DNA from 3 places in the Streptomyces sp. NPDC005955 genome. Region 2 is predicted to be linked to each of the others. Evidence: riboswitches for the same ligand, from Rfam matches in the RefSeq annotation. Region 2 holds a riboswitch; each other region holds the start of a gene.

Region 1 (4,184 bases), on a different contig from region 2:
GCGGTGGCGCGGCGGCCTCATCATGCGGGGCCTGCGGACGTTGCCCGTGCGGTTCGCTCCGGCCGCCGTGACCAGCAGTGGTGACGTCAGATCAGTTCCGTGATGCCTGCGTGATCTGCGCTGCATTGACTTGTGACAGGCGTTCGACTCCGGCTACCTTCACGACGAATCGGCCGCCCCCAGCCGCCGTGTTCGGTCCTGCTGTCGTACGAAAGGCCACCGCATGCTCTCCGGGAACGGTCGTCATCGACGCCCCCGACAGGCCCCCCCTCTGGTCGTTGCGGCCGGGGTGACCAGCTCCGCGATCGTCCTTCCGCTGCTCGGTGCGAGCGGTGCGACCGCGGCGGAGGCAGCGACCTGGGACCGGCTCGCGGAGTGCGAGAGCGGCGGCGCGTGGAGCGCGAACGACGCCAACGGCTTCTACGGCGGTCTCCAGCTCACCCAGGAGGCGTGGGAGAAGCACGGCGGGCTCACCTACGCGGTCAGTCCCGACCAGGCCAGCCGGTCCCAGCAGATCACCGTGGGCGAGCGCATCCTGGCCGCGCAGGGACCCGCCGCCTGGCCGGGGTGCGGCGAAGCCGTGGGTCTCGTCAAGGGCGGCCCGGCGGCGGCCGTGGACCCGGGCGTTCCGTCCAAGTCGGACAAGGGGAACAAGGGCAGCGCGGTCATCGACACCGCCCCGGGCGGGGTGGCCGCCGGCAAGTCGGACGGGTCCCGTTCCACCGCGGACCGGCCCGCGTCCCAGACCCCCCGACCGGCGGAGACGACGGAACCCGGTTCCTCGACCTCGCCGAGCGCTTCGGAGGACGCCTCCGGTTCCGCCGCTCCCTCCGACGGCGCCACTTCCCCCGGCGCCACGGGTTCTTCGGGACCCTCGGACTCCGCCGACCCCTCGGACCCGTCGAGTTCCTCCCCGTCGTCCGAGGCGTCCCCGGGGGAGTCCTCGTCGAGCGGCGACCCGGGAGACGGGACGCCCGGCAAGGGCACCGGCAGCGAGTCGGCCGAGCCCGGCTCGTCGTCCCCCTCGCCCGGCGCCTCCGACGCGGCCACGGACGCCTCGGCGACGACCGGGGCGAAGGAGGGTTCGGGCCGTCACCGCGGCGCCCCGGCGGCCGAGGAGGCCGCCGCCTCCCGGGAGGGCGACAGTGCGGCGGAGCACGCTTCGCGCAGCAGTGCATCCCGTGACGAACTGGACAAGTCGTACACGGTGCAGTCCGGTGACAACCTGTCGGCGATCGCCGACTCCCAGGGCGTCGAGGGGGGTTGGTCGACCCTCTACGACAGCAACAAGGGCACCGTCGGAACCGACCCCGACCTCATCCTCCCTGGCCAGAGCCTTGACCTGGCGCCCGAAGCGCCCGAAAAGAAGCAGTAGTTCGCTCGTTAATGTCCGTTTTGAGGTGTGGGGCGGAAGTGAGACATGGGTCTCATCGACCCGGCTGAGCTTTGAGTTTCGGCCCGCCCCATGCCTACGGTCAGGGCCGTTCGCCAATGCGGGCACCGACCTCCGTCACGCCGAATCCTGCCGACGGAAGTTCGGGAAAAGTCGACGCGTGAAGCGCCGTGGGCAGGAGCGGGGGACCCAAGGTAAGCGCCGGACGGGGTCGTTCGGGGAGTCGAATGAGACTCCCCGGGAGACGACCGGACGGCTAGGGGTGGAGCCGCGCGCTGGACGCGCGGCCGGGCACTCACTCGGCCCGAACCCGACAGCTCACCTCGTATGGCGTCGGTGAGGGGATGTCTTCATGCTGCTTTCCGGCAAGGGCAAGCACCGCAAGCCCAGCAAGGCCACTCGTATCGTCACCCTCGCGGGGGTCACCGGAGCGGCCGTCGCCGCCCCGCTGCTGACGGCGACCAGTGCGTCCGCCGCCACCGCCGCCGAGTGGGACCGCGTCGCCCAGTGCGAGTCGGGCGGCAACTGGTCCATCAACACCGGCAACGGTTACTACGGCGGCGTCCAGTTCTCCGCCTCCACCTGGGCCGCCTTCGGTGGGACCAAGTACGCGCCCACTGCCAACCTGGCCACCAAGGCCCAGCAGATCGAGATAGCCGAGAAGGTCCTCGCCGGCCAGGGCAAGGGTGCCTGGCCGAGCTGTGGCGTCGGCCTCTCCAGCACCCCCTACGGTGGCGGCGCCGCCGAGCAGCCCAAGCCGCAGACCCAGCAGCCGCAGCAGAGCGCCCCGGTGCAGCAGGCCCAGCCGAAGCAGCAGCAGCCGCAGCAGACCGAGCAGCGCGCCTCCCGCGCCGAGGACCGCGCCCCGGCCGCCCCGGCGCAGCCCGCCAAGCCGGCCGCGCCGACCAAGACGGTCGAGACCCCGACCGGCAAGAAGGTCGCGAAGGGCGACGGCGAGTACAAGGTCGTCAGCGGCGACTCGCTCAGTGCCATCGCCGAGGCCGAGGGCGTCAAGGGCGGCTGGCAGAAGCTGTACGAGCTGAACGACGACATCGTCGACGACGCCGACTTCATCTACCCGGGCCAGCAGCTCCACCTCTCCTGACCCCCGCTGAACCGGTGGTCACCGCAGGGCCCCACGGGCCCCACGGGACCACTCCCGGCTCCGGCCCGCCCCGGTCGTGAGCCGCACCCCCCGGTCCCGGGCCGTGCCCCGGCCCGGCCGGGAACCCGTCCCCTCGGGTCAGTCCGCCCCGGTGTGCCGCCCCCGTGCACCGGGGCGGCGGTGCGTTCCCGGCCGGCCGGGGACGCGTTGCGCCCCGAACGCGTCGGAGCTCAGGTGTGGGACCCCGAGCACATTTGTTTGCCGACGGAACAATTTGGTTTCCGTTTGTCCACGAGCCGGGCGGCCGGGTGGCCGAAGTCCCGGGGGCCGTTAGGCTCAGGGGCGGCGGGGCCACCGGCCCCGCATCACTGCGTCACATCCCAGAAGGAGATGCTCGTGCCGTCCATCGACGTCGTCGTAGCCCGGGAAATCCTGGACTCCCGAGGCAATCCCACGGTCGAGGTCGAGGTGGGCCTCGATGACGGCAGCACCGGCCGTGCCGCCGTACCGTCCGGCGCCTCCACGGGCGCCTTCGAGGCCCTGGAGCTGCGTGACGGTGACGCCAACCGCTACGGCGGCAAGGGCGTCGAGAAGGCCGTCCTCGCGGTCATCGAGCAGATCGGCCCGGAGCTCGTCGGTTACGACGCCACCGAGCAGCGCCTGATCGACCAGGCCATGTTCGACCTGGACGCCACCCCGGACAAGTCCTCGCTCGGCGCCAACGCCATCCTCGGCGTCTCGCTCGCCGTGGCGCACGCCGCCTCCGAGGCCAGCGACCTGCCGCTGTTCCGCTACCTGGGCGGCCCCAACGCGCACCTCCTGCCGGTGCCGATGATGAACATCCTGAACGGCGGCTCGCACGCCGACTCCAACGTGGACATCCAGGAGTTCATGATCGCGCCGATCGGCGCCGAGTCCTTCTCCGAGGCCCTGCGCTGGGGCACCGAGGTCTACCACACCCTCAAGAAGGTCCTGAAGTCGAAGGGCCTCGCCACCGGCCTCGGCGACGAGGGCGGCTTCGCCCCGAACCTCGGCTCCAACCGCGAGGCCCTGGACCTGATCCTCGAAGCGATCAAGGAAGCCGGTTACGTCCCCGGCCAGCAGGTCGCCCTGGCGCTCGACGTCGCCGCCTCCGAGTTCTACAAGGACGGCGTCTACCTCTTCGAGGGCAAGGAGCGCACCGCCGCCGAGATGACGGACTACTACGCCGAGCTCGTCGACGCGTACCCCCTCGTCTCCATCGAGGACCCGCTGTTCGAGGACGACTGGGCGGGCTGGAACGGCATCACCGCGCGCCTCGGCGACAAGGTGCAGCTGGTCGGCGACGACCTGTTCGTCACCAACCCGGAGCGCCTGGCCCGCGGCATCGAGGAGAACTCCGCGAACGCCCTGCTCGTCAAGGTCAACCAGATCGGTTCGCTGACCGAGACCCTGGACGCCGTGGAGCTGGCCCAGCGCAGCGGCTTCAAGTGCATGATGAGCCACCGTTCCGGCGAGACCGAGGACGTCACCATCGCCGACCTCGCCGTCGCCACCAACTGCGGCCAGATCAAGACCGGCGCCCCGGCCCGCTCCGAGCGCGTCGCCAAGTACAACCAGCTCCTGCGCATCGAGGAGATCCTCGACGACGCCGCCGTCTACGCCGGCCGCAGCGCCTTCCCGCGGTTCAAGGGCTGATCGCACGAC
Region 2 (4,184 bases):
GGTTTTCCCTCGAGGTAGAGGCTACTCGTGAGGTCATCGAGAACGACCACATCCAGATCGTCGGTTTTCGGAAAGGAGAACAGGACGAAGGGGCCGGTGAGCCCGATGTGTTCGCCGGCCGAGAACGGCACCACGCTCAGCCGCACCAGCCCGCGGCGCGCCGTCGCGAGCAGGTGGTCGAGTTGCCCCGCCATCACGGCGGACCCGCCGACCGGGCGCCGCAGCACCGCCTCGTCCAGGACCGCTTCGAGCCGGGGCGGCGCCGCGCGGCGCAGTACCTCCTGCCGGGCGAGCCGCACGTCCACCAGCCGTTCGAGCTCCCCCTCCGGAAGGCCCACCACCGAGGCCCGGGTCACCGCCCGTGCGTAGCCGGGGGTCTGGAGCAGCCCCGGCACCACCACGGTCTCCAGGGTGCGCACCCGGTTCGCCTGCTCCTCCAGACAGATGAAGTCCCGGTAGGCGGGCGGCAGCAACTGCCGGTAGTCGTGCCACCAGCGGTGGCCGGACGCGCCGTCCGGTTCGGCGAGCGCGAGCAGCAGGTCCCGCAGCGACGCGTCGTCGACCCGGTAGAGGTCGAGGAGGAGCCGCACGTCATCGGCCTTCACGCCGCTGCGCGCGGTCTCGATCCGGCTCACCTTCGACTGGTTCCAGCCCGCTCGCCGCGCGGCCTCCCCGCTGGTGAGGTCCGCATCGAGGCGCAACCGGCGCAGCTCGGAGCCGAGTTTGCGGCGGCGCACGGCGGGGCGGTGCTGCATGGCCGACTCCTTCCGGCCGGGGGTGGCCCACCGCCAGACGGTAGAGGATGCCGCGACGATGGGGGGCGCGAGCGGCGTGCGGAGGTGGCGAAGGGGCGTACTGCCGGACTTGCCGCCCGGCGCGGAAGAGTTCACCGCTTCGAGCGACAGATATATGCACATCCTCGTGGATCGGCCCCCGTGACCGGCGCGCAGATGGCAGGCTGGCCGCAGCACCAGTCCGGGACCGTCCGCGAACCATCCGCCTCACGCCGGAGTCCGGTCCCGGTGGGAAAGGGACGACGTCGCCATGGCAGACCATCAGGAAGCATCCGTAACCCTGCCGAGCGAGCCCGCTTCGGTCCCCGTCGCGCGTGCCTACGTGAGTGACGTCCTCGCGGACTGGGGCCTCCCCGCCGATACGGGGGTGACCGACACGGTCCGACTGATCGTGTCGGAGTTGGCGACCAACGCGATCCAGCACACCCTCGGTCAGTCGCCCACGTTCACCGTCGACGTGGAACTGCTCAGGGACGAGCAACTGCGCGTCGGGGTCACCGACAGCCATCCACGCCACCCCCAGCGCCTCCCGGCGGCCGTCCAGCAGGACAACGGCCGGGGCATGGCCATCATCCGCTCGCTCACCGTCGAACACGGGGGTCGGCTGTCCGTCAGTCCCACCCCCGAGGGCGGCAAGACGGTGTGGATCGCGCTGCCCGTGCAGCGGTGGTGGCGCTCGCCCCGGGCTGACCGTCCCGCCCAGCGCTGAGGTGCGGGGGCGTGCGCAACGACGAGAACCGGTCAGGGCGGGCCGTCACTGCCCGGTCCCGGACTCCCTCCCCGAGCCCCCGGGGTCCCGTCCGGATTCCGTCCGTCGCCCTCCCCCGGGGCCCGTGCGGCCGAGCGGCGGTTCAGACGCCGCAGCACCTGCCAGGGCAGGACGACCCACAGCCCCGCGCACACCGCCAGGGTGCCCGCGGCGGCGAGGACGCCCCCGGCGCGGCCCACGGCCACGTCCACCGCGAGCAGCACCGATCCGGTGAGCGCCAGGGACAACGCCCCCAGTCCGAGTTCGGTGAGCCGGGAGGACACCCACACGATGTCGGGCTTGGCGCCCCGTCGGAACAGGTAGCGGTGGATCGCCGCGGGGGCCGTGAACAGGGCCGCGGCGAGGACCGCCAGGCACAGGGAGACCACGTACGTGCTGCGCTGCACGAGGTCGAGGGACGGGAAGCGGGGCGTGAACGCGAGGGTCAGCAGGAAGGCGAAGAGGATCTGCACACCGGTCTGGGTGACGCGGAGTTCCTGGAGGAGTTCCCCGAAGTTCCGGTTGGCCCGCTGCACCGAGCTCTCCGCGGGGGGACGCTCGGACCGGTCATCAGTCATGTGTCATGGGTAACCGGTCCGGGGCGCTTCAGCGGGGACCGAAAGGGTGGGGAACGCACACGCCCCGTTCCCCACCCCGTCAGACGGTCAGCACACGGGTCCCCGTGCGCCCCGCTCAGTTCGTCGCATCGCTCACCGCACCCGTCCGTACTTGACGCTCTTGGTCCAGATCTTCGTGAGCCGTACCACGTCGCCGGTTTTCGGGGAGTGCCACATCTTGCCGCCGCCGGCGTAGATGCCGACGTGGTAGACGTTGCTGCCCGAGTAGAAGAAGACCAGGTCTCCCTTGCTGCGGTTGCTCGCCTTCACGCGCTTGGTCTTGTTGTACTGGCCCGCAGCCGTACGGGGCAGGCTCTTGCCCGCCTTCTTGTACGAGTACAGCGTGAGTCCGGAGCAGTCGAATCTGCTCGGCCCGGTCGCGCCGTACCGGTAGGGAGCGCCCTTCTTCGAGGCGGCCACCTTGAGTGCCTTGGTCGCGGACGTCGCGGCGGACGCCTCTGAGGCGGCGCCGGGAGCCACTATGCCGCCGCCCACGGCGACGAGCGTCAGAGCCGAGGCCGTTCCGGCCCTGGTCAGCAGCGACGGGACACGATTGAGCGCAGTCATTGCGCAACCCTTCGTCAGCCGCCTGTGAAGGATGACCTGTCGGGTTCGGGCAGGCGAAGATGCCCGGCCGCTCACGCGGCTTCACCCCAAGGGCCCGCCCGGATCTCTCCGGCGGCCCGTCTTGCTCGGGTCCTCCACTCCTGCCGATCCACTCCTGTCGACCTGGCGTCCGGGCGGCGGCAGGACTCGGCGTCCGCCCGGACCGCCCCGCCGCTGTGGCGGGGGCTTGTCGTCGGAAGGGATCTTCACGCATGAACACCCGAAAAACCGAACGTTACCGCTGGTTTGTGAGTCTCCTCACCCCTGACCCGTTCAGGTGGACAGTCCTCCGAGCGGGCGGAGCCGCGGACATCGGACGACGTCTGTACCAGCGGTGAAACGTCGTTTGCTAAGGATCGGGTAGACATATGAAGCAAGTCGGAACCCCATGGATGTCTACCCTTTAATACGCTGATCGGGGGTACCTCGTCCGGGTCGTTTCAGGTGACTTCCGGACGCCGGGTCAGTTGCCGTCCGGTGGCACCCCGACGCGCGCCGCCCGTCGTACGCCGTCCAGGGTGCGCAGCGCACGGGCCAGCGTGTCGGCGTGCACCTGGCTCTCGCCGCGCTGGTGCATCAGCGCCAGCGCGTCCCGCAGCTCCACGGCCTTGCCGACGAGCGCCTGCGCGGCGCGCAAGCCTCGATAGGTGTCGTCGGCGCGCGCGGGGTTGATCCGGCCGAGCAGGTCCACGGCTTCCAGGTACCGGTCGATGAGTTCCCCTTCGGCACGGGTCAGCGCCGGCAGCGGGGGCAGGTCGGGAACCACCGTCGCCTACCGGGTGGCCGGCACCGCAGGGGTGCCCTTGCGGTTCGGCACGATCCGGTCGACCAGTCCGTACTCCAGGGCCCGGGGCGCATCGAGGAACAGGTCGCGCTCGATGTCCGCGGCCACCCGCTCGCGCGGCTGCCCGGTGTGCCGGGTCAGCAGTTCCTCCAGCAGGTCGCGGGTGCGCTGGAGCTCGTCGGCCCGGGCCGCCAGGTCGTCGGCCCGGCCCCGGACGGGTTCGGCCAGCGAGGGCTGATGGAGCATCACCCGCGCCCCGGGCAGGGCGAGTCGCTTGCCCGGCGTGCCCGCCGCCAGGAGGACGGCCGCCGCGGAGGCGGCCTGTCCCAGGCAGATCGTCTCCACGTCGCAGGTGATGAAGCGCATCGTGTCGTAGATCGCGGTCATGGCCGTGAACGAGCCGCCGGGCGAGTTGAGGTACAGCGAGACGTCCCGGTCGGGCGCCGCGTGTTCCAGGTGCATCAGTTGGGCCGTCACGTCGTTCGCCGCGGCGTCGTCGATGGGGGTGCCCAGCATCACGATCCGCTCGTCCAGCAGCTTTCCGTACGGGTCGAGCGTGCGCGGGCCCCAGGAGGTCCGCTCGGTGAACTGGGGCAGGACGTGGCGGGCCGCCGATCGGAGGGTCACGACGATCG
Region 3 (4,184 bases), on a different contig from region 2:
AGCAGGTTCCGCAGGCACCGGTCCATCGTCGGACGACCGGCTTCTGACGGCCGTCCTCGTCCGTCTCCACCGTGTGCTGTTCGTGCTCGGTGAGTCCGGTGCCGCCGCAGGCCGGGCAGGTCTCGTCACTCATCCGTCCAGGATGGCGGACGGGCCGGGGCGCCACCGGGAATCCGGTGCCCCACCACCCGAACCGGGCAGGGGTGGGGACGGCACGGTTGACGTACCCCGTCCGGCGCGCCCCCGTTCCGTACGCGTCCGGACCGCGCGCCCGTGCGTACCGCCGGTGGCGGGGGCGGGACCGGCGTCCGGGCCGCTGCCTGCGGAAACGGATGGTGGTCCGGCCGCCCGAGTGGTGTAGAGTCGGGTTTACCGACGCGGGGTGGAGCAGCTCGGTAGCTCGCTGGGCTCATAACCCAGAGGTCGCAGGTTCAAATCCTGTCCCCGCTACTCAGGCCGAAGGCCCGGAAGCCCAGTGCTTCCGGGCCTTCGGTGCGTCCGGGGTGCGTCCGGGTGGCCGCCGCCCGTCGTCCGCGCTCACCCGTACGGCCCGTACGGCTCGCTGCGCGTCCCCGGCGGGGCAAACCTGGGGGCGGCGGGCGGTGACGGGTACGGAGGCGGCGGGAGACGGTACGTGGGCCACGGAGGCGAGCCGACCGGCGGTGCCGGGTCCCCCGACCGGACACCCGACCCCGTACCCGACCGGGCGCCCGACGCCGCACCGGAAACGGCACCCGACCCCGTACCCGGTGCGGGCCGGCACCGTCGCACCGCTCGCCGGGGCCGCTGGTTCGTGCGGGTGCTGCCCGTCCTGTTGATCGTCATCGGACTGTTCTACGACGAGCTCACCCCGCTGCACCTCACCGCCTCCCCCCTCTTCGCCGCCGCACCGCTGGCCGCCGCGCCCTTCTACGGCCGCCGCGGGACCGTGGCCGTCGGGCTGATGGCCTGCGCCGCCTCGGTGGGCGAGCGGTCCGCGGACGGCGGGCTGGCGCGCGCCGACGCCATCACCGACCTGGCGACCATCGTGACGGTGTCCGTGCTCGCCGTCGTCATCAACGGCCTCGCCCGGCGCAGCAACGCCCGGCTCGCCTCCGCACGGGAGATCGCGGAGGCCGCCCAGCGCGCCGTGCTGCCGGAGCCCGCCGACCGGATCGGCGGCCTCGACGTCGCCGCCCGCTACGAGGCCGCGCAGGCCGACGCGTCCATCGGGGGCGACCTCTACGCCGTGCAGGACACCCCGCACGGGGTCCGGCTGGTGGTCGGTGACGTGCGGGGCAAGGGGATCACCGCGGTGTCCGCGGTCGCGGTGCTCATCGGGGCGTTCCGGGAGGCCGCCGAGCAGGAGACGACCCTGGAGGCGGTGGCCCGACGGCTGGAACGCGCGCTGGCCCGGGAGGGCACCCGGCGGCGCGGGGTCGACGACTTCGAGGGGTTCACCACCGCCGTCCTCGCCGAACTCCCGCACGGGCAGGACGTCGTACGGGTCCTCAACCGGGGGCACCCGCCGCCCCTGCTGCTCGCCCCGGACGGCGCGCTGACCGTGCTGGACCCGGGCCGCCCCGCGCTGCCCCTGGGCATGGCCGACCTCGGGGTGTGGCCCGACCGCTGCGACGAGGCGCCCTTCCCCTCCGGTACGACCCTGCTCGGCTACACCGACGGGCTCTCCGAAGCGCGGGACGCGCACGGTGCGTTCTACGACCCGGTGGCGCGGTTGCGCGGCCGGACCTTCCCCGGTCCGAACGCCCTGCTCGCCGTCGTCATCAACGACGTCGTCCGGCACACGGGGGGCGGCTCGGAGGACGACCTGGCGCTGCTCGCGGTCCGCCGGCCCTGAAACACCCGGCACGCCACTCCCGCCACTCCCACCACTTCTGTCACATCGTCACCCCGTCCGGACCACCCACTCACACCCCGTGACGGAGCCCTCCCCGTCGATAACAACTGAGCCACCGTCAGAGAAAGTTCTCTGCGTCGGGGAATATTGTCCAACTGTCAACTCGCCCTGTTCCGCCCGCCCGTGTCCCGATAAGTCCCGGCCATCGGCCGGAACGATCAACCGGAAGCGCTTGGAATCCGGCCCCCGGGTCTATTAACGTTCGATAACGCAGCGCGGTCGTCCCAGCCGTCACCAGAGTCGGCTCCGTGCGCACGCGCCGAATCCCGCAAGGGAACCGGGGAACCACCACCATGGGGTGAATCGGGCAGCCTTCTCCAAGGACGCCCGTAGGAGACCTTCCTGCTCCGAACCCGTCAGCTAACCCGGTAGGCGAGAAGGAAGGAAAGGAGTACGCCTCAGTGGCGTCCAATCGGCCTGCCCCCGAAGCTCCCTACGTGCCGAAATCGGCCGAGGACGGGGCCCCCTCCTCCCCCTACGGCCGGGTCTTCGGACCCGAGGTGACCGAGGGCGAGACCCGTGAGGTCTGGAACCCGACCGCCGACACCGTCCGACCCGTTCGCGGTCGGCACCGCGTCGCCAAACAGCGCGGCGGACTCGCCCGCAGCTCCACCGTCCTCGGCGTCGGCGTCATCGCCGCGGTCGGCGCGGGCGGCATCGCCACCGCGCAGGGCGGCAAGCCGGCCGTGAAGATATCGATGCCCGACATCGGCTCGATCATGCCCGGCGACTCCTCCGCGGACACCGCAACCCAGGCCGCCGCGCCCGCCGTCGCCCCGCTCACCGGCGCCGGCGTCACCAGCGCCGACACCGCCGAGGGTGCCACCGACGCCGGCGAGGCCCTGCGCGCCCGCATCATGCAGCAGGCCGAACAGCAGCAGGACCAGGCCGAGAGCGCCACCCGCGCCGCCGCCGAGAAGGCCGCCGTGGAGAAGGCCGCGAAGGACGCCGCCGCCGCCGAGGCGAAGGTCGAGGCCAAGAAGGAAGCCGAGGCGAAGGCCAAGAAGGAAGAGGAGCGGAAGAAGAAGGAGGCCGAGCGCGCGAAGGCGGCGGCCGAGGCGAAGGCCAAGGCCGAGCGGGAACGCATCGCCAAGCTCGCCAAGAGCTTCTCCCTCCCCCTCTCCTCGTACACGCTGACCTCGACCTACGGGCAGTCCGGCGCGATGTGGTCCTCCGGCTCCCACACGGGCCTCGACTTCGCCGCCCCGACCGGCACCCCCCTGAAGGCCATCGGCAGCGGCACCATCACCGAGGCCGGCTGGTCCGGTTCGTACGGGTACCGCACCGTCCTCACCCTCAACGACGGCACCGAACTCTGGTACGCCCACCAGTCGTCGATCGGTGTGAGCGTCGGTCAGAAGGTCACCACCGGCGAGGTCATCGGCCGCGTCGGCGGCACCGGCAACGTCACCGGTGCCCACCTCCACCTGGAGGTCCACCCCGGCGGCGGCAGCGCGGGCATCGACCCGGCCGCCTACCTGCGCGGCAAGGGCCTCAGCCTCTAGCGGACCGGTCGACGGGCGGGCCGCGGCGACGCGGTCCGGGCGGCGTCGGACGAAGGTCCGGCGCCCGGCCGCGAGGCGGGCCGTCCCCCACGTCCGGGCGCCGACGGTCCTGGCGTTCACCCTCCGACGTCAGGCCCGCCGGTCCCCGGGAAGGGGCCGCGGGGGCCACGGTGTTGACTGGGGCCATGACCACTCTGCGCCCGCTGGGCCCGTCCGGTATCGATGTCTTCCCGCTCGCCCTCGGCGGCAACGTCTTCGGCTGGACCGCGGACACCTCCCAGACCTTCGCCGTCCTCGACGCCTACGCGGGCGCCGGCGGCAACTTCGTCGACACCGCCGACTCCTACTCCGTCTGGGCGGACGGCAACCAGGGCGGCGAGTCCGAGTCCCTGATCGGCCGGTGGATGGCCGCGCGCGGCAACCGCGCCGAGGTCGTCGTCGCCACCAAGGTCGGCGCCCACCCCGCTTTCAAGGGCCTGTCGCCCACCACCATCAAGGCCGCCGCCGAGGCGTCCCTCACCCGGCTGGGCACCGACTACATCGACGTCTACTACACGCACTTCGACGACGTCTCCGTCCCCGTCGAGGACATCGTCGCCGCCCTGGACGAGTTGGTCACCGCGGGCAAGGTGCGGGCCGTCGCCGCGTCCAACCTGACCCCCGAACGACTCCAGGAGTCCCTCGACTTCTCCGACCGCGAGGGCCTGGCCCGGTACGCCGTCCTCCAGCCCGAGTACAACCTGGTCTCCCGGGACACCTACGAGGGCGGCCTCCAGCAGGTG

Evidence for each region. Region 2 has a riboswitch for cyclic di-AMP ahead of ACFYOU_RS27735 (C40 family peptidase). Riboswitches for the same ligand answer to the same signal wherever they lie in the genome.
Region 1: it holds a riboswitch for cyclic di-AMP, as region 2 does, so the genes downstream of both, ACFYOU_RS02865 (transglycosylase family protein) here and ACFYOU_RS27735 (C40 family peptidase) in region 2, are expected to answer to the same signal.
Region 3: it holds a riboswitch for cyclic di-AMP, as region 2 does, so the genes downstream of both, ACFYOU_RS22880 (M23 family metallopeptidase) here and ACFYOU_RS27735 (C40 family peptidase) in region 2, are expected to answer to the same signal.

The regions. Positions count from the first base shown of each region.
Region 1 covers NZ_JBIAIF010000001.1:666,408-670,591, reverse strand. Annotated here, with positions in the region: gene ACFYOU_RS02875 (cytochrome P450) at 1-103, shown strand, start outside; gene ACFYOU_RS02870 (transglycosylase family protein) at 290-1,375, shown strand; cyclic di-AMP (ydaO/yuaA leader) riboswitch at 1,550-1,741, shown strand; gene ACFYOU_RS02865 (transglycosylase family protein) at 1,746-2,498, shown strand; gene eno (phosphopyruvate hydratase) at 2,895-4,175, shown strand.
Region 2 covers NZ_JBIAIF010000014.1:115,988-120,171, forward strand. Annotated here, with positions in the region: gene ACFYOU_RS27720 (Scr1 family TA system antitoxin-like transcriptional regulator) at 1-755, opposite strand, end outside; gene ACFYOU_RS27725 (ATP-binding protein) at 1,045-1,503, shown strand; gene ACFYOU_RS27730 (DUF6328 family protein) at 1,536-2,120, opposite strand; gene ACFYOU_RS27735 (C40 family peptidase) at 2,253-2,726, opposite strand; cyclic di-AMP (ydaO/yuaA leader) riboswitch at 2,731-2,928, opposite strand; gene ACFYOU_RS27740 (hypothetical protein) at 3,229-3,531, opposite strand; gene ACFYOU_RS27745 (ATP-dependent Clp protease proteolytic subunit) at 3,538-4,176, opposite strand.
Region 3 covers NZ_JBIAIF010000010.1:18,951-23,134, reverse strand. Annotated here, with positions in the region: gene ACFYOU_RS22895 (hypothetical protein) at 1-133, opposite strand, end outside; tRNA gene ACFYOU_RS22890 (tRNA-Met) at 377-450, shown strand; gene ACFYOU_RS22885 (PP2C family protein-serine/threonine phosphatase) at 635-1,837, shown strand; cyclic di-AMP (ydaO/yuaA leader) riboswitch at 2,145-2,287, shown strand; gene ACFYOU_RS22880 (M23 family metallopeptidase) at 2,299-3,402, shown strand; gene ACFYOU_RS22875 (aldo/keto reductase) at 3,588-4,184, shown strand, end outside.